3 regions of the Leucobacter albus genome follow, and region 1 is predicted to be linked to each of the others. Evidence: riboswitches for the same ligand, from Rfam matches in the RefSeq annotation. Region 1 holds a riboswitch; each other region holds the start of a gene.

Region 1 (7,788 bases):
CATCGGCGAGCGTGGTCTTCCCCGAACCCGAGCGGCCGTCAATAAACACGACCCGCGGCCATCGAGCCCGGCCGGCGTTCAGCGCGATGCGGGCCGCCAGCCGAGCGGCCAAGCCTCCCGCGACCACACCAGCACCAGCACCAGCACCCGCGACCACACCAGCACCAGCAGCTCCCCCGCTCACTCGGCGACCAGCCCCTCGCGCATGCGCAGCACACGACCGGCGATGGTTTCGGCCTCGCCCTCGTCGTGTGTCACGAGCATCGCGGTTGTTCCAGTGGCGCGCAGCAGCTCGGCAAGGTCGACGGCGAGCCGGTCGCGCAGCTCCCGGTCGAGCGCCGACAGCGGCTCGTCGAGCAGCAGCAGCCGCGGGCTGGGGGCAAGCGCGCGGGCGAGCGCGACGCGCTGGCGCTGCCCGCCAGAAAGCTCGGTGACGGGCCGCGCACCGAGCTCCGGTAGACCGACGAGGTCGAGCAGCTCGCCCACCCGGGCCTCGCGGGCCTGTCGATTCCAGCGTTTCACTCGCAGCCCGTAGGCGATATTCTCGGCGACGTTGCGGTGCGCAAACAATTGCCCGTCTTGAAACACCAGCCCAAATTCGCGCCGGTGCGCTGGCACCCTGGCAAGGTCTTCCCCGCCCCAGCTCACGGAGCCGCCGGCAAGGGGTTCGAGCCCCGCAATCGCTCGAAGCAGCGTCGACTTCCCACAGCCAGAGGGGCCGAGCAGCGCGACGACCTCGCCGCGCTGCACGTCAAAGCTCGCACCGCGCACGACGGGTTCGTCGCGCCGATAGGCAACCGTCACGGCGCGCACAGCCAGCCCATCGCCACACTCACCACCAGCACCGACAGCACCAGCACCAGCACCAGCACGCGAACCATCTCCGAGCATGTTCACCAGCTTCCCCCTACTCCGCCGTCGACGCGCCAGCGCTCGGCCATCAGCATAATTCCGGCAGCGAGCCCGCCGAGCACGACCGACGCGGCCAGCGCCGCCCCGTAGCTCGCGGGGTCTGGGCTGCCGACCAGCGCGGCAATCGCGACCGGCAGCGTCTGAGCGTCGGGTCGCACGAGAAACGCGGTCGCCCCGAACTCCCCGAGCGAGACCGCAAACGCAAAGCCCAGTGCGAGCCCGGCCGAGCGCCCGAGTAGCGCGAAGTCGATCGTGCGCAGCACCCGAAACGGCGAGGCTCCGAGCATCATCGCGGCCTCCCGGGTGCGCGGGTCGATGGCGCGAAGCACCGGCGTGAGCGTGCGCACGACGAGCGGCAGCGCGACGAGCGCCTGCGCAATCGGTATGAGCACGACCGACGTGCGCAGATCAAAGCCGAGGCCGAGCGGGCGGTGCATCGTGAGCAGCAGCCCGAAGCCGAGCGTCACCGCCGAGATGCCGAGCGGCAGCATTACCGCCGCGTCGTATATTGCGATGCCGCGGCGAAGCCCCTGTGAGCGAGGCCGGCGCGACACGATAAGCGACACGAGCATGCCGAGCGTTACCGCGATCACCGTCGCAACGCAGGCGATGCCAAACGACAGCGCCGCCGAGTCGAACACCGAGCCGTGCAGCGGCGACGACGGGGGCGGGAAGACGAGCGCCCGGTAATTCTCAAACGAGAACCCTCCGCCAACAGCATGCAGTGACCGCCAGACGAGCGCCCCGACCGGGAGCGCGTGCAGTAGCAGCACGGTCGCACCGAAGACGAGCAGCACGGGGGTGTCGCCGCGGCGCGGCGCGCGCACCTCGTCGCGCACCGCCTGGGCGCGTTCGTTGCGCGAGCGCAGGAGCGCCGAGACCGCGAGCGCAAGCGCGACGATTGCGAACTGCACGAGCGACAGCACGGCAGCCGAGCGCAGGTCGAGAAACTGCACGGTGAGGCGATAGATCTCGGTCTCAATGTTCGCGAACTCGCGGCCGCCGAGAATGAGCACGACGCCGAACGAGGTCGCGCAGAACAGGAAGACGAGGGCACCGGCCGAGGCGAGGGCGGGTGCCAGTGCGGGCAGCGTGACCGTGCAGAATACGCGCACGGGGCCGGCTCCGAGCGTGCGTGCGGCCTGCCCTTGGCGGGTGTCGAGCTGTGCCCAGTAACCGCCGACGGTGCGGGCGACGACGGTGACGTTGAAGAACGCGAGCGCGAGCACGACGACGGTGAGCGAGCGATCGAGCCCGAGCCAGTGCAGCGCGCCTCCCGGCCCGTAGAGCGCGGTGAAGGCCACGCCAACGACCACCGCTGGTAGCACGAACGGCACGGTGAGCAGCGCCCGCAGCACCCCGCGGCCGCGAAATTCGAGCCGATAGAGCACGAACGCGGCCGGCACGCCGAGTAGCACGGCAACGAGTGTCGCGAGGCTCGCCTGTGTGAGCGTGTTGCCGAGCACACGCCAGCTGCGCTCGAGCCCGAGCACCTCGGTGATACCGCCGAGGTCAAGCTGGCCACCGCTCGTGAGCCCCGTCGCGACAAGCGCGACAACCGGCCACAGAAAGAAGATGCCGACAAAAACCAGGGGAACGGCCGCAGCGAGCGCCCACGCGAGCGCACCGAGCGGGCGACGGGCCACCGCCGTCACCGCCGTCACCGCCCTCACCGAGGCCTCCCCATGCGAGCGAGCCCCGCTACAGCCCGACGGCGTCGCCGAGGGTTCGCAGCCAGCCGTCGAGGCCCGCCTGAATCTCGGCTGAGCTCAGGTCATGGGCCTGACCGTCAGCGGGCAGCGGCGCGAACTTCGCCCAGCTGCTCGGCAGCTCGATCGACTCATCGACGGGGTACATGTACATCTGGTCGGCGATGCCCGACTGAAACTCCTCCGAGAGCAGGTAGTTCACGACGGCGAGGGCACCCTCCGGGTTCGCGCTGCCCTTGAGCACGCCGGCGAACTCGGTCTGGCTTGAGCAGGTGTCGAGCAGCGCGCGGGTGTTCGAGGCGGTTTCGTCGTCGTTCACCGTGAACGCGGGTGAGGTCGAGTACGACACCACGATGGGCCGGGAGCCGGCCTCGTTCACCCCGCTGAACTCGGTGTTGTAGGCTTCGGTCCACCCCTGCACGATGCGCGCACCGTTGGCCTCGAGGCTCTTCCAGTAATCGACGAAGCCGTCCTCGCCGAACTTCGCGATCGTGGCAATCATGAACGAGGCGCCGGTGCTCGAGCCGGTCGGGTCGAGCAGCACCGCGAGATCTTTGTACTGCGGATCCGCGAGGTCGTCGAACGTTGCAGGCTCAGCAACCCCGTGCTCGGCGAACCAGTCGCTGTCGATATTCACGCAGGTCGCCCCAATGTCGATGGGCACGAGCGGTACCTGCTCGGCGGTTGCCCCATCGAGCTCGGCGGCGATCTTCACGGCCCGCTCCGGGAGCGCGTCGACGGCAACGGGTTCGACAACGTCGTTGTCTATGAGGCGCGAGGCGAAGGTGTTGTCGATGCCGAAGAACGCGTCGGCTATCGGGGCTCCCTTGGTGAGCACGAGCTTGTTCGCGAGCTCGCCGCCGTCGCCAGCAGTCAGCACCTCGACGTCGAAGCCGGTGGCCTTGCTCGCCGCGGCGGCAAAGGCATCGCCGTCGACAAAGCTGTCGTGCACCACGATCGACACCCGTTTGGGGTTGTTGGCTGCGGGCTCGCCGGCGTCGGCAGCGCCGCACCCGGTAAGCGCGAGTACGCCCGCGAGTGGCAACGCGGCGAGCGCGAATACGCGGGTCTTGGAACGCGAGTGTGTACGCATAACGAGAAGAGTCCTTCCTCCGCTGGCATGAACCAGATCAGGTGAAACGGTCAGAGCACGCGTGCTCCCTCTCAGCCCCGCGCGCCGGGACTCCCGTGGATTACTCCCCCAGCCTAGCCCTTGCGGCCAGGCCAGCGCCAACCCTGCCGCTTCGGCTCGGGGTCGGCCTGGGCGTCGAGGTCAACGTTCTCCCACGAATACGCCTCGATGAGCTCTTCGGCGTCGGGCTCGCGGCCCGCTTCGCGGGCTCCGGTCGCGCCCGGGGCCCGCCTCTCGGCCTGCCCGCCGGCGTCATCGTGACCGGCATCGTGACCGGCGTCGTGACCGTCATCGCGACCGGCGTCGTGCTGATCGAACAGCTCGGCCTCTGGCACTGGCGCGCCGGGTCCGTCGGCGCCAAGCACCCCGGCACCAAACGCATCGGTGTCGTACGCATCGGTGTCATCCGCATCGGTGTCGTACGCATCGGTGTCGTACGCATCGGTACCGTACGCATCGGTACCGTACCCCCCGGCAGCGAACCCGTCGGCGCCGCCAGCACTACCGCCACCCACCACGCCGTCGAGCGGCTCGGTGAGCTGGTCGTCGGGGTCAAGTTCCTCGCCGAGCACTCCGATGCCAGCCTCCGAGCCCGATCGGCGCGCGGCCCGAGGCCACAGCCGCGCCACGGGGGCGAGGCGTTCCTCACCAGGCGCCTCCTCACGGTCAAGGCTCGCTCCGCGGTCCGTCCCGGCGCGCTCCCCGACCCGCACTCCACCGGGCACCCCGGCAGGTGCCCCGGCCAGCGCCTCAGCGCCCGCGTCGGGGTCGGTCACGCCTCCGAGGCGCGGGCCGGCCTCGCGCCCCACGCGGATCCGCCTCGCGACGTCTGCGCGCGCCGCGAGCGCGCCGAGAAAGCACCCGAGCCCGAGCTCGGCCGCGGCCAGCCCAGCCCCGAGCCACACCGCTGGGCCGACCTCGGCCAGCCGGCCCGGGCCCAGCGATCCGCTCGCCGCCCAGTTCGCGAGCGCGATCGCCAGCCCTGCCGCGACCGCGGCCCCAACGACCTGCGCCGCGAGCGCCCCAAGCGTCTGCTGCCTGGCCCGCTCGCCGAGCGCGGCCCCGATCGCCACGCCAACGAGCGCGAGCAAGAGCGGCGCAATCACCGCGCCGCTCCCCCACCCCTCGGGTATGGCGGCGAGCACCGGCAGCCCCGGCAGCGGCCCGAGCAGCTGCCCGAACGGCGACGCCGAACTGCCAATTCCAACGGCGAAGCCGGCACCCGTCAGCCACGAACCCGCCCACAACACGAGCACCGGGAGCAGCATCAGCTGCAACACGAACATCAGCAGCGTGCCCCAGAGGTCGAGCTGCAGCGCCTCGGAGGCGCCAACGACGTGGGCGAACCTGCCGAGGAGCGAGGCGGCGAACGCGATGCCCGCAAGACCGAGATAGCCGGCGAGCAGCATCACCGCGAGCCTGAGGGTCTGCCCCGCGCGGTACGCGAATGCGGCGGGGCGCGGCAAGCCGAGCTTCGCGAGTGCGGCCTCGGTCGCCCCGAGCGCCGCGATCCACCAACCGTGCTGTTCGCGCGCCGCGCGAATCACGAAGGCGATCGCCGAGCCCGCGCCGTACACGAGCCCTGCGGCCGCAGCGGCGGCAAACCACCCACCGCGCACGAGCGGCGCGAGCGAGGCGACCACGCCGGCGACCGCGCCGAACCCCAGTGCCCCGCCGAGCACGCCGGCGGCCCCGGCGCCGCCGCGGCCCCCGAACCGCCACCCGGCGCGCGCCGCGAAGCCGACGGTCACGAGCGTGATGCCGAGCGGCGCGAGCGAGAGCGTGAAGGCGAGTGCCTCGGGGCCGAAGCCGAGCAGCTGCATCGTCTCGGGCGAGAGCTCGACGCCGAGCGGCACGAAGTGCGCGAGCAGCCAGGCCGCGCCCGCGCCCGCGAACACGTCGGCGGGCTCGGCACCCAGGTCGAACGCGAGCCACCACACGAGAAAGGCGACGGCGGCGGCAACCAGCAGCGTGGCCAGCGCGACCGCGATGGCCTCAATCGTTGCGACGACCCCGGTCAGTATTGCTCTCATCGCCCCAAAGTCTACCGGGCCGCGCCTGGCACCTACCAGGCGAGCGCGACGCGGCGGTGCGCCTCGAACAGCGGCACGGTCGTGCCCTCCGGCGCGCGGCCGAAGCCGCACTCGGTCGCGACCCCGAAGTCGCGCGAGACATGTGCCTGCGCAGCCGCGATGCGCCGCTCGGCGCCCTCAGCGCCGTCTTCGCGGTGCACGAGGCCGAGGTAGAGCTCGCTTTCGACCGGCAGCTGCAGCCGCGCGAGCGGGGCGAAGTACGCGGCGTCGTCGCGCTCGATCGGCACGGGCAGGTGCAGCCACGTGAGGGGCCGGGCCGTGAGCTCGAGCACCCGGTTAGCGAAGCGGGTGAGCTGCTCGGTGTCGGCAGGCTCGACGAAGTGCTTCTCGGCGACGTCGCCGTAGCACAGGTGCACGCCGGCCTCGACGCCCGCCGGCACCCGGTCGAGCTGCCGCGCGAGCCGCTCGGTCGTGCCGGCCCACACGTCGTCGAACCACTCGAACGCTCCGGCGTGGCCGGTGACCCCCTCGATGATCGCAAACTCGAGCGCCGCGTCCCACTGAATCGCGAGCTTGTCGTGCGGAATCGTCGCGAGAATTTCGTCGAGCTCGCGCGCGAGCGCCGCCTCGTACACTGGCTCGAACGCTGCCCGGTCGGGAGCGGCGACGAGGCTCGCGACGACCGCGAGCGGCGTCGGCAGTGACACCTGGAAGCGGGTGTGCTCGGCGATCACGCCGTCCCGCTGCAGCCGCTCGAACACCTCCCACGACTCGCGCGCCGCGGCCGCGTAGCCCAGCGGCGGCAGTTCGATGCTCGCGGCGTCGACCCCCTCGGCGAGCCGCACCGGCCGAATATCGAGCATGCGCAGCGGAATCGGGGTGTCGCCGACGCGCTCGATGCCGGCGGCCTGGCCGAGCACGTCTGCCTGAAACAGAATCCAGTGAAAGCGCTCGCCAACCTCGCCGTCGGGTATGCGCCGCAGCCGGTCGCCGAGCTGCTCCGCCGCGACCCGCAGCGTCGTCTCGGCGTCGTCGAAGTTGATGCTGCCCACGAGGTGGGCTCCCTGTACCTGGCTCATTGTTCAAGTATGCCGCGCGGGCCCCGCGCGGGGGCGCGTGTTGCGCTCTGTGACTCGGTGGGTTCGCTGCCAGCGGCGGATCCGCGGGCGCTGGCACGCAAGTGGCGCCCCGACACCGTGAGGTATCGGGGCGCCACTTGCAGCGCTGAGGCTGGCAGCCGCTTAGCGCGCGCGGCGGCGCAGGAGCATCAGCCCCGCACCGAGCGCGAGTGCGACGCCGCCGAGCGCGACGGGCAGCAGATTCTGCTCGGAGCCCGAGACAGCGAGCTGCTGGCCCTTCGCGCCGCCCGCTTTCGCCGGGTCCTTATCACTGACGGTGCCGTTGCCGGTGCCGCCCGTGCCACCGGTATTACCGGCGTTACCCGTGTCAGCCGCCGTAACGACGAAGGCCGCCGGGGCCCAGTAGTAGCTGTTCGCACCCTGGAACAGCACTCGGTGGGTGCCGACCGGGGTGTTTGCGGGAACGGTCGCTGACCCGTCAACCGCACCGTTCAACGCGTTCGAGGCGAACGAGCCGAGCGCGGTCGCCTTCGAGTGCAGCGTCACGGTGACCGATTCGCCCGGCACGAAGATGCCCTCCGGGGCGACGAGGCGAACCGCTGCGCCCTGCTTCACCTTGATCGTGCCGACGGCCGCAGGTGGCGCGACATCGATGCCCTGGCCAATGCCCACCCCTGGAAGGTCTGGGCGCGGGGTGAACGGCTTCTTCGCGAAGTCGGTCAGCTTGCCATTCGCGGTGATGCTCTTCACGGTCGCGGTGACGCCGGTGTCGACGAAGAAGCCGTAGCCGATGACGGAGTGGGCTCCCAGCTCCAAGGCGATGTCGTTGATAGGTGCCTGCGAGTTCGCGGCCAGCGCCCCGATTGCGCGGCTCGTCACCCAGTTGCCGGCAGCGGCCATCTCGGGGGTTGCGCGCAGCGTCG
Region 2 (7,788 bases), on a different contig from region 1:
CACGCGGGAACGTGTGGCTGAGCGCGTACCATTGGGGGCGTGAGCCATCCCAAGATTCTGCTGTACTACGCGTTCGCCCCGATCAGTGACCCCGAGGCCGTCATGCTGTGGCAGCGCGAGCTGTGCGAGTCGCTCGGGCTGCGCGGCCGCATCATCATCTCGAAGCACGGCATCAATGGCACCGTCGGCGGCGAGATCGATGCCTGCAAGCAGTACCTGAAGCGCACGCGCGAGTACGGGCCATTCTCAGGCCTCGAGGTGAAGTGGAGCGAGGGCACCGGCTTCGTGCCCGTCGCCCCCGCTCTGCTCAAGGGCGTGGATCGCTCGGTGCCCTGGCAGGCGAGCGCCGACTTCCCGAAGCTCAGCGTGAAGGTACGCGACGAGCTCGTCGCCTTCGGTATTCCCGAGGAGACCGTCGTCGACGCGACGGGCGTCGTCGGCGGCGGCACGCACCTCTCTCCCGAGAAGGTGAACGAGCTCGTGGCCGAGCGCGGCGACGACGTCGTGTTCTTCGACGGCCGCAACGCCTGGGAGGCCGAGATCGGCAAGTTCAAGGGCGCTATCGTGCCCGATGTGCAGACGACACACGACTTCATCGCGCAGATCGAATCCGGCGCCTACGACGACATCAAGGGCAAGCCCATCGTGACGTACTGCACGGGCGGCATTCGCTGCGAGATTCTCTCGGCGGCAATGGTCGCCCGCGGGTTCGAAGAGGTCTACCAGATCGACGGCGGCATCGTTCGCTACGGAGAGGCCTTCGGCAACGACGGGCTGTGGGAGGGCTCGCTCGCCGTGTTCGACGGCCGCGAGGCGATGGATTTCGCACCGGGCGCGAAGGTCATCGGCAGCTGCCGGGCGTGCGGGGCCCCGACCGCGAACCTCGTCGACTGCGCCGAGGGCTCCTGCCGTGCGCGCTTCGTGGCCTGCGCCACCCACGAGGCCCCGCGCTGCGAGGCCCACCAGCTCGTCGCCAGCTAGCCCCGCGCCCGGGCGCTCGGCCCGATCCACCCCGCGCCCGCTGCACAGCATCGGCAATCGGCCGAACAAAGCCCCGATCCGCCCGCCTCAGGCCTATCCACCGCAGATCCCATATCCACCGCAGCGCCCCGGCCCGGCCCCGGCCCAGCAGCCCACCGCAGCGCCCCGGCCCAGCAACCCGACCGCAGCCACCCGCCTACCCGGCTGGCGTCTGCCCGAAGAACTCCCGCTCCCAGATCGCACCGACCTCGAACGCCCGCCACATCCGCTCCCGCGTCGCGGCATCGGCGGCGGCCGCGGCCGCAGTGACATACCCGATCGCGGTCTCGTTGTCGGCGGCGAAGCCCGCATCATCGTAGGTGGCGATCCACTCCGCGTACGGGTGATCAGCCTGCTGGGCACGCGCATGGATCGCGCCCGACACCAGGCGCTTGCCGAGATCGGCGTAGACCCAGAAGCACGGCAGCACCGCGGCCGCGGCCTCGGCGTAGTCCTTCGTGCTCGCGGCGAGCAGGTGGTTCACGTAGCCGCTCGTCGCTGCCGACGGCGCGGCGCTCGCGACGTGAATCGGCGCGTCGTCACCGAGCCGCGCGCGGTGCAGCTCGAGCTCCCCCATGATCGCCCCGTGCGCCGCGCGGGCCCAAAATGCCTGCTCCTCGGGGCTCGGCGCGATCTCCGACACACGCGCGAGCACCCGGGCGTAGGCGTGCAGGTACACCGAATCCTGCGCGATGTACTCGAGGAAGTGCGCGCGCTCGAGCGTGCCATCGGCGAGGCCCCTGATGAAGCCGAGCTGCTCGGTCTGCTCCCGCACGGTGGCGATGCCTGCCCACCAGGTCTCGCGCACGGCCTCGGCCGTCGGCCGGGTCTCGAGGCCGCCGCGCAGCCAGAGCCCGGCGAGGTGGTTGAGCGGGCCCGATCCACCGCCGACGCTCAGCTCGCCCGCCGCGGCGAGGCTCTCGCGCAGCCACGCCTTCGCCTCGCCGACCGCGGCCGCCCAGTCGCCCGGCCGCCGCGCGATTCTCGTCGCGACGCCGGCGGAGAGCGAGCAGCCGGTGCCGTGGGTGTGCGGGGTGTGGATCCGCGACCCAGCAAACTCCGTCACCTCCCCACCCGGTGCAACGAGCGCATCGGGCGCGCTCTCGCCGGGGAGATGCCCGCCCTTCACGAGCACGCGCACGCCCGTTGCCTCGGCGAGCCTGCGCCCCTGCGCGAGCGCCGCCGCCCAGTCTGCGGCGACCGCCTCACCGGTGAGTTCGGCGAGCTCGAACAGGTTGGGCGTGACGAGGTCGGCGAGCGGAATGAGCCGCCTGAGCGCCTCGATCGTCTCGGGCGCGAGCAGCGGGTCGCCGCTCGCCGCGATCATCACCGGGTCGAGCACGACTGGGAAGCTGGGCTGCGCCGTAGCTCCGCGCACCGCGCCGAGCCAGTCTGCGACCGTCTCGATCACCTCGGTGTTCGCGAGCATTCCGATCTTTACCGCGTCGATGCGCACGTCGTCTGACACGGCGTCGAGCTGCGCCCGCAGGAAGGCGGTGTCTGGCACGTGCACCTCGCGCACGCCCCTGGTGTTTTGGGCGACGAGCGCGGTGACCACTGCCATGCCGTAGCCGCCGCCCGCGGCGATCGATTTCAGGTCGGCCTGAATGCCGGCGCCGCCCGTCGGGTCGGTGCCCGCGATCGAGAGGATGTTGGGGGTGAACGGTGCGGTCATTTGGCGGCCTCCTGCCACTCGGTCATCAGTGTGCGGGCGGCTGCCGCTGGGTCGGGCGCTGCGCACAGCGCTGAAACGATTGCGACGCCCGCCGCGCCTGCCGCGCGGAGCTGTGCGATATCGGCGAGTTGTACGCCGCCGATCGCGACGCACGGCAGCGCGGTTGCGGCCGCGAACTCGCGGAACCCTGAGACGCCAAGCGGGGCCGGGTGGTCTGGCTTCGTGGTGGTGGGGTGGATCACGCCGACCCCGAGATAGTCGACCGTTCCCGGTGCCAGACGCGCGACTGCCTCGCGGTGGGCCGCCGTGTTCGCGGTGAGGCCGACGATCGCGTCGGGGCCGAGCTCTGCGCGTGCGCGCGTCACGGCGTCATCGCCCTGCCCGAGGTGCACCCCGGCGACCGGGATGCCGCGCTCGCGCGCCGCCACCGCGACGTCGAGCCGGTCGTTGATGACGAGATCCGCGCGGCCGTCGATTGCGGCGGCGAGCGCCTCGAGCTCGGTGAGCTGCTCGGCCGGGGTGCTCAGCTTGTCGCGCAGCTGCACGATCGTCACGCCGCCGTCGACCGCCTGGCGCACAGTTTCGACGACGCCGCGCGCGCCGCACAGCGCCGCATCGGTGACGAGGTAGAGGTCGAGCTTCATGCGTCTGCCTCCGCAAACACTGCCTCCGCCCGCACCCGCTCGGGGGTGAGCAGCGACAGCTCGTCGAGCAGCCGCACGGCGAAGCTCCCTGGGCCCTTCGCACCCGCCGCGGCTGCCGAGGCCGCGAGCCCGTAGACGGCGTGGGCCGCTGCCACGGCGGCCGCCGGCTGCTCGTCGCCGCGCACCGCGAGGAAGGCCGCGGTCACCGCGCCCAGCGCGCAGCCACCGCCCGTCACGCGGGTGAGCAGGGCGTCGCCGCCGAGCACGCGAACCGTGCGGCCGGCGGCGTGCACGAGGTCTTCGGGGCCGGAGATTGCGACGACCGCACCGTGATGCGCCGAGAGGGCGGCCGCAGCTGGCAGCGCGGCCGCTGCCGCCTCAGACGCGTCGGTGCCGCGGCCACCGGTTCCGAGCCCGGCGAGCGCGAGCACCTCGGAGGCGTTGCCGCGCACCGCGGTCGGGCGCTCGCGCACAAGCTCGTTGGCGAGCGCCGTGCGAATCGGCAGCGCACCGATCGCGACCGGGTCGAGCACCCACGGGGTGCCGGCAGCGTTCGCCCCGGCGACGGCCTCGCGCATCGCGTCGCGCTGCTCGGGCGCCGGGGTTCCGAGGTTCACAAGCAGCCCGTCTGCCGCGGCGGCGAACAACCCGGCCTCTCCCGTGATGTCGACCATCGCGGGAGCTGCGCCCAGGGCGAGGAGCGCGTTCGCGGTGAAGCCCTGCACCACACCGTTCGTGATGCAGTGCACGAGCGGGCCGCGGGCCCGCAGGCTAGCGAGCAGTGCTGCGGTCACCTCCGCCAGCTCGGCTGCGGGCGCGGAAAATGGTGCGTGCATAGGGACATCCCTTCGCTCGTACTAACGAGAGCAGGTTCGACGGGTCTGATCTCAGCCGCTGGTTGCGGCACCCCGTGTCGTTGGCAGCCAGCCTAGCGCACGCCCCGTACGGGCTGGCAAGCCGGCCTACCGGCCTGCCGGCCTGCCGGCCGCGCGGGCGGGTTCCCTGCCCCGTTTCCCCACAGCGAACGCATGCCCCCGCTTCCAGCCTCGCTGGTTAGCATGTCGCTATGAATCAGCCCCGCTATGCGCCCCGGCCCGAAGAGCCGATCATCGTTGTCGATGCCGCGCCGCAGGCCCCCTCGGGCTCTGGCTACCACCAGCAGCACCCGGCGGTGGCGAAGGCGCTCGACGGCGTGCTCACGGTGCAGCGGCCGATCGTGCTCGCCCACCTCAGGCGCATTCGTTCCCGCCACCCCGGCGCGACCCCGCAGCAGCTCACCGAGATGCTCGAGCGCCACTACCTCGCCACCGTGATGGCTGGCGGCGCGGGCGTCGGCGCAGCAGCAGCGATCCCAGCGGTGGGCACGGCTGCAGCACTCGCGCTCGCCGGCGCCGAGACCCTGGGGTTCATCGAGGCAACCGCGCTGTTCGCGCACGCTGTCGCCGAGGTGCACGGCATCGTGCTCACTGACCGCGACCGCACGCACGCCCTCATCCTCGCGCTCATGCTTGGCGATGAGGGCGCGACCCTGCTGCGTCAGGTAACCGGCCAGGTCGCAGGTGGCATGGCGCGCAACGCATTCTGGAGCGAGATCGTGACGACCGCGATGCCAAAGAACCTCGTCGGGCCCGCGGTCGACCAGCTGCGGTCGATGTTTCTGAAGAAGCTCGCGAAAACCGGCACGGCCTCCGTGATCGGCAAGGCTATCCCCTACGGTGTCGGGGCGGTCATCGGCGGCACGGGCAACCGGCTGCTTGGTAAAAAGGTCGTGCGGTCGGCCCGCCAGGCGTTCGGCCCTGCGCCCTTCGCCTACCCCGAGGTGCTCGCGCAGGTGCCACCCCGGCAGCCGCGCGCCGTGAGACAGGCCGAGCGCAAACAGCTCGCAGCGGGCAAGAAACAGGCGAGCCTCGAACGCAAGCAACTCGCGCTCGAAGCGAAGCAGCAGCGCAAGCAGCTCGCGCTCGAATCCGACAAGCACCGCAAGCAGCGCGAACGCTTCGGCACCGACCCCGAGTCGGTCGACCTGCCGTAGCGTCGGCGATGCACCGCGCGCTGGGCGGCCGCACCACTGCATGACCACCGCAGTAGCCTGCGCGAGCTGTGCCGCCGTGCGGGGGCGGCCGTGCGGGTGGCGCAGGTGGCGCAGGTGGCGCTAACGGCGCTGCACCGGGCTTGCGAGCTGCTGGCTCCCGACCTACCGGCAGCGGGCTGCGCGCCTGCTGCTGCGCGCTCGGGCAGCTACGACAGCAGCGACTGCACCACCGCGACCGCAGCTGGCCCGTCGAGCGCCGGGTAGTCACCCCACTGTGCCCCGCCGACCTGCGCCTCAACACCGGGAACCCACACCGTCGTCGCCGTCGACCCGGCGACCGCGGTGCCGAGCGTGAGCGAGAACGCGACGCCTCCGTGCCCTGCGACCCAGTCGCTCTCGATGACGCTGCCGCCATCGGCCTCGGCGACCATGCTCGGGTCGGGTGCTTCGGCGTCGGCCTCGACGGGCTCAAGCAGCACGGAGACGGAGCGAATATCCGCGAGGTCCGTTCCCTCCTCCGGGCTCTCCCACTGGCAGGTCACGCCCCACTCGTCGACAACGTTGCCCTCGTCTGGCACGAGCCCCTCGATGTACGCAGCGACCGCCTGCTCGACCTGGGCGCAAGACGAGATACTGTCGAGGCTGAACATCGTCTCCGCTGGCTTCTCAGGCGCTGTCGCGCTGGGCGCGCCCGCCTCGGGCGGCACCGATGGCTCAGCCGCGGGCGGGGCTGAGCACCCGACCAACGCGGTGAGGGCAGCGACAGCAGCGAGAGCTCCAGTGATCTTGGCAAGGGCGCGCATAGCACCACGATAGCCGCACCAGATGAACTACGAGGGCGCCCGCGCCCTGCCTGCCACCGAGCCAACTTTCTGCGGGCAATGCGCACTATGGGGGCTCCTATTCGCGTCTTTCCCGCAGAAAGTTCGGCCATTCGGCGCACACGGGCCGGCGAGCACCCGCGCCGCCCACCGAGCGCGCACCCGACCTGCCCTCACCCACGGGAGGGGCAGCCCGCGCCACCAAGCGCGAGCACCCAGCCCCGACCCGGCCCCAGGCCCCCGACCCCAGGCCCCCGGCCCCAGGCCCGGCCCGGCCCGGCCCGGCCCAGAACTCTCTGCACGCTGTGCGCGTTATGCGCCCCCGCAAAAGCGCATTTCCCGCAGAAAGTTCATATCGGGCAGGCCCCAAGCCCAAGCCCTACCAGATGCTCACGCGTTCCTCGGGGGCGAGGTAGAGCCCATCGCCGGGCTCAGTCGCGTACGCCTCGTGGAACGCGTCGAGGTTCTTGAGAATCTGGTTGCACCTGAACTCGTTCGGCGAGTGCGGGTCAATGGTCAGCAGGCGCACCACCTCGGCCGGCCGCGACTTCTGCTGCCAGGCCTGGGCCCAGGCGAGGAAGAAGCGCTCGGCCCCAGTGAGCCCGTCGATCACGGGAGACTCGGCGCCCGCGAGCGAACGCAGGTATGCCTTCCACGCGATCTCGAGCCCCGACAGGTCGCCGATGTTCTCGCCGATCGTGAGCTCGCCGTTGACGGTCTGGCCGTCTGCTCCCTCGGGCGAGAGCTCGTTGTACTGGCCGATGAGCGCGCCGGTGAGCTTCTCGAACGCCTCGCGATCCTGCTCCGTCCACCAGTCGGTGAGCTTGCCGTCGCCGTCGTAGCGCGAGCCCTGGTCGTCGAAGCCGTGGCCGATCTCGTGGCCGATGACCGCGCCGATCGCGCCGAAGTTCGCCGCCGCATCCCAGGTCACGTCGAAGAACGGCGGCTGCAGAATCGCGGCGGGGAACACGATCTCGTTCATGCCAGGGTTGTAGTAGGCGTTCACGGTCTGCGGGGTCATGAACCACTCGGTCGCGTCGATGGGCTTGCCGATCTTGCCGAACTCTCGCTGAAACTCGTACTCGGCGACGCGCTTGGAGTTGCCGACGAGGTCGCCAGAGTCTGCGGCGAGCGCCGAGTAGTCGCGCCACTTCTCGGGGTAGCCGATCTTCGGGGTGAACTTCTCGAGCTTTTCGAGCGCGCGCTCGCGGGTGTCTGCGCCCATCCACGAGAGCTCAGTGATCGAATCGCGGTAGGCGTCGATGAGGTGGCCGACGAGCTCGTCCATCGCTGCCTTCGAGTTCTCGTCGAAGTGGCGCTCGACGTAGATGCGGCCGACGGCCTCGCCCATTGCCCCTTCGACGAAGGAGACGCCGCGGCGCCAGCGCTCGCGCTGCTCGGTCGCGCCGGTGAGGGCGGTGCCGTAGAAGTCGAAGTTTGCGCGCGACATTTCCTGCGTGAGCAGCGCAGCCGAGGAGCGCACGATCGACCAGGCGAGCCAGGCCCGCCAGGCCTCGAGCTCGTCGTCGACGAGGAGCGAGGCGAGGCCCGCGAGCGCGCTGGGCTGCGCCGCGACGACCTCGGCGAAGGCGGCCT
Region 3 (7,788 bases), on a different contig from region 1:
CTGCCTACTGCTGTTCCTCGCGCTCGGGCCGCTGTACGTCAACCCGCGCACCACCTCGGTGGTGTACGAGATCTCGATCAAGCCGATCCTCGGGCCCGAGCTCACGCAGGGCGTCTGGCCGCTCATCATCTTCTCGGTGATCTTCACGCTGCTCGGGGTCTACCTGTCGCTCACCCCGTCGAAGCTCGTCGACCGCGTCGGCAAGGTCATCACGCCGATCTTCTCGGTGCTGCTCATCGTCATCGTGGTGAAGTCGCTCGTGACACCGATGGGTGAACTGCACGACGCCGTCGACCCGTACAAGGACGGGGCCTTCATCAAGGGCTTCACCGAGGGGTACCTCACGATGGACGCGCTCGCTGCGCTCGTGTTCGCCGGCGTCTTCATCCAGTCGATTCGCGGCCAGGGCATCACCACCCGCAAGGGCATCTCGTTCACGTTCTTGAAGGCCGGCATCATCACCGTGATCGGCCTCGCGCTGCTGCACATCTCGCTCGCGTGGATCGGCGGATCTAGCGTCGACTCGATCGGCCGCCCCGACAACGGCGGCACGGTCATCGCCGAGGCTGCCCGCACGCTGCTCGGCTACCCCGGCGTGCTCATGATCGGCCTCGTGATCTTCCTCACCGGCATCACGACGCTCGTCGCCTGCCTCACCGCGGTCGCCGACTTCTTCGCGAAGCAGTTTCCGAGGGTGTCGTACAAGGCCTGGGTGTGGATCCACGCGACTGTCGGCCTGGTGATCGCGAACTTCGGGCTGCAGGCCGTGCTGTCTGCCGCGCTCCCGATCCTCTTCCTGCTGTACCCGCTCGGGATGACCCTCATCGTGCTCGCCCTGCTCGACCGCTTCTTCGGCGGGCGCCGCTCGGTATACGTCGGCGCGACGATCGGTGCTGGCGCGATCGCGATTCTCGACGCCGTGAAGGCGTCTGGCAACTTCGTCGATGAGCTCAACGGCTTCTTCTCGTGGCTGCCGATGTTCGCCGACAACGGCGGGTGGATCCTCCCCGCGGTGCTCGGCGGCGTGATCGGCTACTTCGTCGGGCGCGCGAAGGGCGAGCCCGCTATCGACCGCACCCAGCACATCGCCGTGATCGACGGAGCAGCGATCGACGAACCTGGCGTCGGCGCTCCGACGCCCGCAACCACCTCTCGAAAGGCGTAACCACCGCATGACGCGTGTCATCGTGATCGGGGCCGGCGCTGTCGGCCTCGCATCCGCGTACTACCTCCGCAAGGCCGGCCACGACGTCACCGTCGTTGACCAGGCACCGCTCGCAGCGAAGGCCTCCGGGCACAACGCCGGCTGGCTCATTCCGAGCATGTCGACGCCCGTGCCGGCTCCGGGCATGATGCTGCAGGCGATGAAGTGGATGGTGCAGCCCGACAGCCCGCTGTACGTGACACCGTCGCTGAAGCCGAGCTTCATCGGCTTCATGCTGCGAATGCTCCGCAGCTGCACTGACTCGAAGTTTCGTGAGGGGTCTGCGGTGCTCGCGGCGCTCAGCGCGACGGCGCTGTCAGACTTCGACGAGCTCGCGGCCGAGGGCGTCGAGTTCGAGCAGCACGACGAGCCGCTCGCGATGCTCTTCACGAACGGTCACAAGGTCGAGGGGCGGGTCACTGAGCTCGAGCTGCTCGACGGCAAGCTCCCCGGTTTCTCGTGGAACCACATGAGCGACGCAGACCTCAAGGCACACAAGCCGGTCCTGTCGGACCGGGTCGCCGCTGGCATCGAGTCGCGCGGCGACCGCTCGGTCGACCCCGGGTCGTTCGTGCGCGGCCTCGCCGCCGCGTGCGAGCGCGAGGGGGTCGAGCTCAGGCTCGGTGCTCCCGCCACGCTTGAGACGGGGGCCGGGGGATCGGTCGCCGTGCGGGTCGGCTCCGCGACACACGGCTCCGAGCTCCTGAGCGCCGACCGCGTGGTCGTCGCCGCCGGGGCGTGGACGAACGAGGTGCTGAAGGGCATCGGCGAGCGCGTGCCGCTGCAGTCGGGCAAGGGCTACGGCTACGACTTCCCCGTCGTGCCGGGCGGGCCGACAAAGCCGATCTACCTTGCAGAGGCGAAGGTCGCGATCACTCCGCTCGACACGAAGGTGCGCCTCGCGGGCACCATGGGGTTCACCGGGGTCGACGAGTCGATCAAGCGCCGCCGTGCGGGCGGAATTCTCACGGGTGTGAGCTCGTACTTCGAGGGCTGGCCCGACATCGAGGGCGCCCCGGAGCCCTGGACGGGGCTGCGCCCAACGACGCCAGACGGCCTGCCCATCATCGGCGCGCTCGCGAAGCACCCGAGCGTGCTCGTCGCGACCGGCCACGTCATGCTCGGCATCAGCCTCGCGCCCACGACCGGCAAGCTCATCACCGACCTCGTCGCAGGCGGGCCGGTGCCCGAGCTGCTCCGGGGCGTCTCTGCCGACCGCTTCTAGGCCGATCCGCCGTCGCACCGCGACCCCTCACCAAGGTTCACAGCAGCCATATTCCATCGCGGCCGCACTCCACCGCCGCACACGCAACACCTAGGAGAACACGATGATTGCCCCGACCGGACTCCCGTTCCTCTCAGCTGACGACGTTCGCGCGCAGATCGACCCCGACACCGCGCGCGGGCTCATCGAGCGGGCGCTCCTTGACGGCTTCGACCCCGCGAACGACCCCGCACGCCAGTCGGTTGATGCGGGGGAGGGGCACCTGCTGCTCATGCCGTCGACGCTTGGGCAGTCGGTGGGGGTGAAGATCGCGTCGGTGTCGCCGGGCAACCCTGCCAAGGGCAAGCCGCGCATCCAGGCGCTGTACCTGCTCATGGATGCAGAGACCCTCACCCCGCAGCTGCTCGTCGATGGGTCGGCGCTCACCGTGATCCGCACCCCCGCGACGACCGCGGTGGCCGTCGACCGGCTCGCGGCCCCCGACGCCGAGCGGCTCGTCGTGTTCGGGAGCGGCCCGCAGGCGATCGACCACGTCCTGGCGTTCTCTCGGATTCGCGAGCTCACCGACATTCGCCTCGTGGGCCGCAACCCCGAGCGCACCGCGCCAGCGATCGCGAAGCTCGCAGAACTCGGCATCCAGGCCACGCTCGGAACCGCAGCGGATGTCTCCGACGCCGACATCGTGCTCTGCGCGACGTCGGCGAAAGACCCCGTGTTCGACGGCTCCCTCGTGCGCGACGGCGCCTGCGTGGCCGCCATGGGGTCGCACGAGGCCGACCGCCGCGAGCTCCCAGGCGACCTCATGGCGCGGGCGCTCGTCGTCGTCGAAGACCACGACACCGCGCTGCGTGAAGCTGGCGACGTGATCATGGCGGCGGCCGAGGGCAACCTCGATACCGATACGCTGCGGCCGCTCGCGGGGCTCGTGCGCGGCGAGATCGTGCGCGATGCGAGCCGCCCCAACGTCTTCAAGGGCACCGGCATGTCGTGGCAGGATCTCGCGGTTGCCTCCGGGCTCACCCCGCCTGCCGTGTAGGCTCTCGTCCCTCCCCCCCCCCCCGGGCTCGGGGCGTCGCCGGAGCACACGTTATTCACCGGAGCACACGTAATCCCACGTTAATAACGTGTGCTTTGGTGGCTAACGTGTGCTCCCGTGAACTGGGTGGCAGCGCCGGGCTCGCTGGTCTAGATGCGCACGAGCATCTTGCCGGTGTTCGCACCCTGCATCATGGCGAGGAACGCGTCGATCGTATTGTCGATGCCGTCGACGATGGTCTCGTCGTAGGCGATCTTGCCGTCCATAAACCAGCCCGTCATGAGCTCCGTGAACGCCGGCGCCTTGTCCCAGTGCTCGCCAACAGTGAAGCCCTGCATGGTGAGGCTCTCGGTGATCATCTTCGACATGTTGCTCGGGCCGGCCTGGCGCTCGGTCGCGTTGTACGCCGCGATCGCGCCGCAGAGTGCGAGGCGGCCGCCGCGGTTCATCGAGGCGAGCGCTGCCTCGAGGTGGTCGCCGCCGACGTTGTCGAAGAACACATCGACCCCGGCTGGGGCGGCCTCAGCGAGCTGCGTGCGCACCAGGCCGTCTTTGTAGTTAAACGCTGCGTCGTAGCCGTACTTCTCGGTAAGGAGCGCCACCTTCTCGGCCGTCCCCGCTGAGCCAATCACTCGGCCTGCGCCGAGAAGCTTCGCGATCTGGCCGACGGCGGTGCCGACGGCACCAGCGGCCCCCGAGACGAAGACGGTGTCGCCCTCGCGCAGGCCGGCGATTGCAGTGAGCCCGACGTAGGCGGTGAGGCCCGTCATGCCAAGCATGTGGAGTCGGAGCGAGTTGGGCAGGCCCGTGACCTCGGGGGCGGCGCGAAACTTCGAGGCGTCTGCCTGAATGACGTCGGTCCAGCCATGCTGGTGCAGCACGACGGTGCCAACGGGCAGCTGCTCGGCTGCAGACGCGACGACGCGGCCGATCGCACCGCCGGCGATCACGCCGCCGATCTCGTAGGGTGCGACGTAGCTGCGGGCGTCGCTCATGCGGCCGCGCATGTACGGATCAACCGAGACGAACTCGTTGACGACGCGAACCTCGCCGGGGGCTGGGTCAGCGTACTCGACGGTGACCGTGGCGAAGTCTTCGTGCACTGGCCAGCCCTTCGGGCGGCGGGCGAGCTGGATCTGGGTGCTCATGTCGTGGCTCATGGTGCTCCTTCGGCAGGTGTGGGCGGGGGCATGGGGTGAAGCTTGGAGGGGCGCCTTAGCTGAGCGCGCCGATGGCCTCCACGATAGGGCAGAGTGCTGGGGCAAGCGATCAGGGGCCGCCGCGACACTCCGGTGCGAACGCACGGGCTTGACCGCGCCCGTGCGTTCGCGGCTATGCTGAGGGTTCCAGTACACATCCGCTGGGGGGGCCCGAACGGGCTGAGATTCGCCGAACGAGGCGAACCACTCCAGGAACCTGATCTCGGTAATGCGAGCGGAGGGAAGCGGTCACTATGTTGATCCATGTTCACGTGTCACCCACGCCAATGGGAGACGAAAACGGTCGATACAGCTGCGTCGAGGGCGCGATTCGCGTCATCGAGCAGAGCGGCCTCGAATACGAAGTCGGTGCGCTCGGCACCACAATCCAGGGGCCGGCAGATAGGCTCTGGCCGCTCATGCGCGAGCTGCACGATGCCACCCTCGAAGCCGGGGCCGACCGCGTCATGACGCACTTTCGCATTCTCGAAGCGAAAGACGACGTCGTGGAGGCGTCGATGGCAGACCTCGTCTCTCGCATCACTCACTAGCGCCCAGACGCCGTGAGAATTCTCACACGGCAGATTCTCCCGGCACTCCTCGCCGCCCTCGGTGCGGTGCTGCTGTGGGGGCTGCTCGTGCGCGTCACCGACGCGCCCAGTTACCTGCTGCCGTCGCCCGCGAGCGTCTGGGAGGCGGGGTGGAACGATCGCGCGCTGCTCGCAGCTCACCTCGCGGCGACGATGCGGATCGCGCTTGCCGGCCTCGCGCTCGGCGCAGTCTGCGGCATCGGCTTCGGCACGCTGCTCGGGCTCTCGGGCACGCTGCGGCGCGCTGCCGAGCCGCTGCTCATCGCAAGCCAGGCCATTCCGCCGGTCGTGTTCGCCCCGATTCTCATTGCGGCGATGGGGTTCGGTGCATTCCCGAAGATTCTCGTCGTCACGCTCGGCGCGTTCTTCCCGATCGCGATCAGCGCGAGCGCCGCAATGCGCGACGCAGACCGGTACCTCGTTGACCTGCTCGTGTCGATGGGGGCGTCGCCCGTCACGGTGCTGCGCCGGGTGAAGCTCCCGGGATCCACCCCTGCGATTGTCGCGGGCGCGAAGGTCGCGGCGAGCTACGTCGTGTTCAGCGCGATCATTGCCGAGTGGATGGGGTCATCCATCGGGCTCGGCGTCTACCTCCAACGCTCGCAAGCGAGCTACAAGATGGACCAGCTGTTTGCCGCGGTCGGCGTGATCGCCGTGCTCGGCGTGCTGCTGTTCTGGCTTACTTCACTCATCGGCGATCTCGTGCTCTCACAGACCCGATCCACACGCAACAGAAAGGGCGTCTGACAATGACCCCGAACAGCTCTCACCGACGCATCGCACTGAGCGCGGCGGCGCTCGCCGCCTCGCTCCTCATCGCCGGGTGCGCGGCCTCCGCCCCGAACCCCGACGCAGAGCAGGGCGCGGCCGCCGACGGCCTGCGGCCCGTCACCCTTATGCTCAACTGGACGCCGAACGCGCACCACGCCGGCATCTACTACGCGCACGAGCACGGCCTCTACGAGGCCGCCGGCCTCGACGTCGAGATTCTCGAGCCGGGCGACGGCATCGGGGCAGACGCCTCGGTTGCCCAGGGGCGCGCCGACTTCGGCATCTCGCAGGCGGAGTCGGTGTTGCCGGCGCGCGCGGCGGGCATGGATCTTGAGGCGGTCGCGACGCTCCTGCCCGTCAACGATTCGGTGCTCATGGGGCTCGCCGGCTCCGGCCTCACCGCAGACCCCGGGTCGCTCGCCGGCCTGACCTACGGCGGCTACGGCGGGGCGCTCGAAACCGAGATCATCTCTGCGCTCGCTGAGTGCGGTGGAGCCGATGCTGCCGCGGTCGAGTTTGTGGAGATCGGCAACGTCGACTACCTCTCCGGGCTCGCGCAGCAGCGCTTCGACGTCACCTGGGTGTTCGGCGGCTGGGATGCGCTCCGCGCGCAGGCGGAGCGCGACGACGTCTCCCTCATCGCCCTGGCCGACCAGCAGGCGTGCATTCCCAACTGGTACACGCCCGTGATTATCGGAAACGCGAAGGCGATGACCGAAGACCCGGATCTCACCGAATCGTTCTTGGCCGCGACGAGCGCGGGGTACGACGCTGTCGTGGCGGATCCGTCGGCGGGCGCCGCGGCCATGCTCGCCGCAGCCCCTGAACTCGACGAGGGCCTCATCGCTGCGGCCGTCGACTACTACGCGCCGCGGTTCGCGCCCGAGGGCCGATTTGGGGCAATGGAGAGCGAGGTCTGGCAGCGCTTCACCGAGTTCCTCGTGCGCGCGAACATGCTCGATGACGCAACCGCACTCGATGGTGCCTGGACCAACGACTACCTGCCAGCGGCCTAACATGATTGCCAGCACCGGGCCCTCGCCAGCGGCGGGTGCGGGCGGCTCGGGCCCGCACCAGCGTCAGCGCCCGCAGTCGCAGTCGCAGTCGCAAGCGCACCAGCGCCCGCTCCCGCTCAGGGTCGAGTCGATCTCGCACTCCTACCCGGCGCCCGGCCCACGCCTCCTCGGGCGCCGGGCGAGGCGCACACCGACGCTCAGCGACGTCTCGTTTACCGCCGAGCCCGGTTCGCTCACCGCCATCGTTGGCCCGAGCGGGTGCGGAAAGTCGACGCTGCTGCGCATTCTCGCTGGCCTCGAAGCTCCCGACGCCGGCGGTGCGTGGCTGGGGCCAACCCAGCTGCTCGGCGTGCCGGGAGGCGTGGCCTACCACCCGCAACGCGACGCGCTGCTGCCGTGGCTCCGGGTGCTCGAGAACGCGACCCTCGGGGCAGAGACCTGCGGGCGAAACCGGGCCGAGTCGCGGGCCGAGGCACTCGCGCTGCTCGAACGGTTCGGCCTGACGGGGTATGAACAGTCGTGGCCCGACGAGCTCTCCGGGGGCATGCGCCAGCGCGTCGCGCTCATGCGCTCGTTCTTGATGCCGCAGCGGGTGCTGGCGCTCGACGAGCCGCTCGGAGCGCTCGATGCGCTGACGAGGCGGCAGTTGCAGCGGTGGCTACTCGAGATCGTTGAGCTCGACAGGCGGCCCATTCTGCTGGTGACCCACGACGTTGACGAGGCGCTGCTGCTCGCCGACCGCGTGCT

Evidence for each region. A riboswitch is a leader RNA that binds a small molecule or an ion and turns the genes downstream of it on or off. The one in region 1 is predicted to bind thiamine pyrophosphate.
Region 2: another riboswitch for thiamine pyrophosphate. It lies ahead of thiM (hydroxyethylthiazole kinase); the one in region 1 lies ahead of ABD115_RS15805 (thiamine ABC transporter substrate-binding protein).
Region 3: another riboswitch for thiamine pyrophosphate. It lies ahead of ABD115_RS11930 (thiamine-binding protein); the one in region 1 lies ahead of ABD115_RS15805 (thiamine ABC transporter substrate-binding protein).

What each region holds. Positions count from the first base shown of each region.
Region 1 is NZ_BAAAKZ010000017.1:172,790-180,577, forward strand. It holds gene ABD115_RS15790 (nucleoside/nucleotide kinase family protein) at 1-184, opposite strand, end outside; gene ABD115_RS15795 (ABC transporter ATP-binding protein) at 181-891, opposite strand; gene ABD115_RS15800 (ABC transporter permease) at 894-2,585, opposite strand; gene ABD115_RS15805 (thiamine ABC transporter substrate-binding protein) at 2,614-3,714, opposite strand; TPP riboswitch at 3,712-3,821, opposite strand; gene ABD115_RS15810 (cell division protein PerM) at 3,828-5,786, opposite strand; gene ABD115_RS15815 (hypothetical protein) at 5,819-6,865, opposite strand; gene ABD115_RS15820 (LPXTG cell wall anchor domain-containing protein) at 7,028-7,788, opposite strand, start outside.
Region 2 is NZ_BAAAKZ010000001.1:176,215-184,002, reverse strand. It holds gene ABD115_RS00845 (hypothetical protein) at 1-21, shown strand, start outside; gene ABD115_RS00840 (tRNA uridine(34) hydroxylase) at 40-981, shown strand; gene ABD115_RS00835 (bifunctional hydroxymethylpyrimidine kinase/phosphomethylpyrimidine kinase) at 1,178-2,695, opposite strand; gene thiE (thiamine phosphate synthase) at 2,692-3,339, opposite strand; gene thiM (hydroxyethylthiazole kinase) at 3,336-4,175, opposite strand; TPP riboswitch at 4,166-4,260, opposite strand; gene ABD115_RS00820 (hypothetical protein) at 4,406-5,371, shown strand; gene ABD115_RS00815 (hypothetical protein) at 5,578-6,174, opposite strand; gene ABD115_RS00810 (M13 family metallopeptidase) at 6,572-7,788, opposite strand, start outside.
Region 3 is NZ_BAAAKZ010000010.1:181,260-189,047, reverse strand. It holds gene brnQ (branched-chain amino acid transport system II carrier protein) at 1-1,165, shown strand, start outside; gene ABD115_RS11945 (NAD(P)/FAD-dependent oxidoreductase) at 1,173-2,429, shown strand; gene ABD115_RS11940 (ornithine cyclodeaminase family protein) at 2,533-3,465, shown strand; gene ABD115_RS11935 (NADP-dependent oxidoreductase) at 3,615-4,625, opposite strand; TPP riboswitch at 4,818-4,925, shown strand; gene ABD115_RS11930 (thiamine-binding protein) at 4,937-5,215, shown strand; gene ABD115_RS11925 (ABC transporter permease) at 5,228-6,001, shown strand; gene ABD115_RS11920 (ABC transporter substrate-binding protein) at 6,004-7,041, shown strand; gene ABD115_RS11915 (ABC transporter ATP-binding protein) at 7,043-7,788, shown strand, end outside.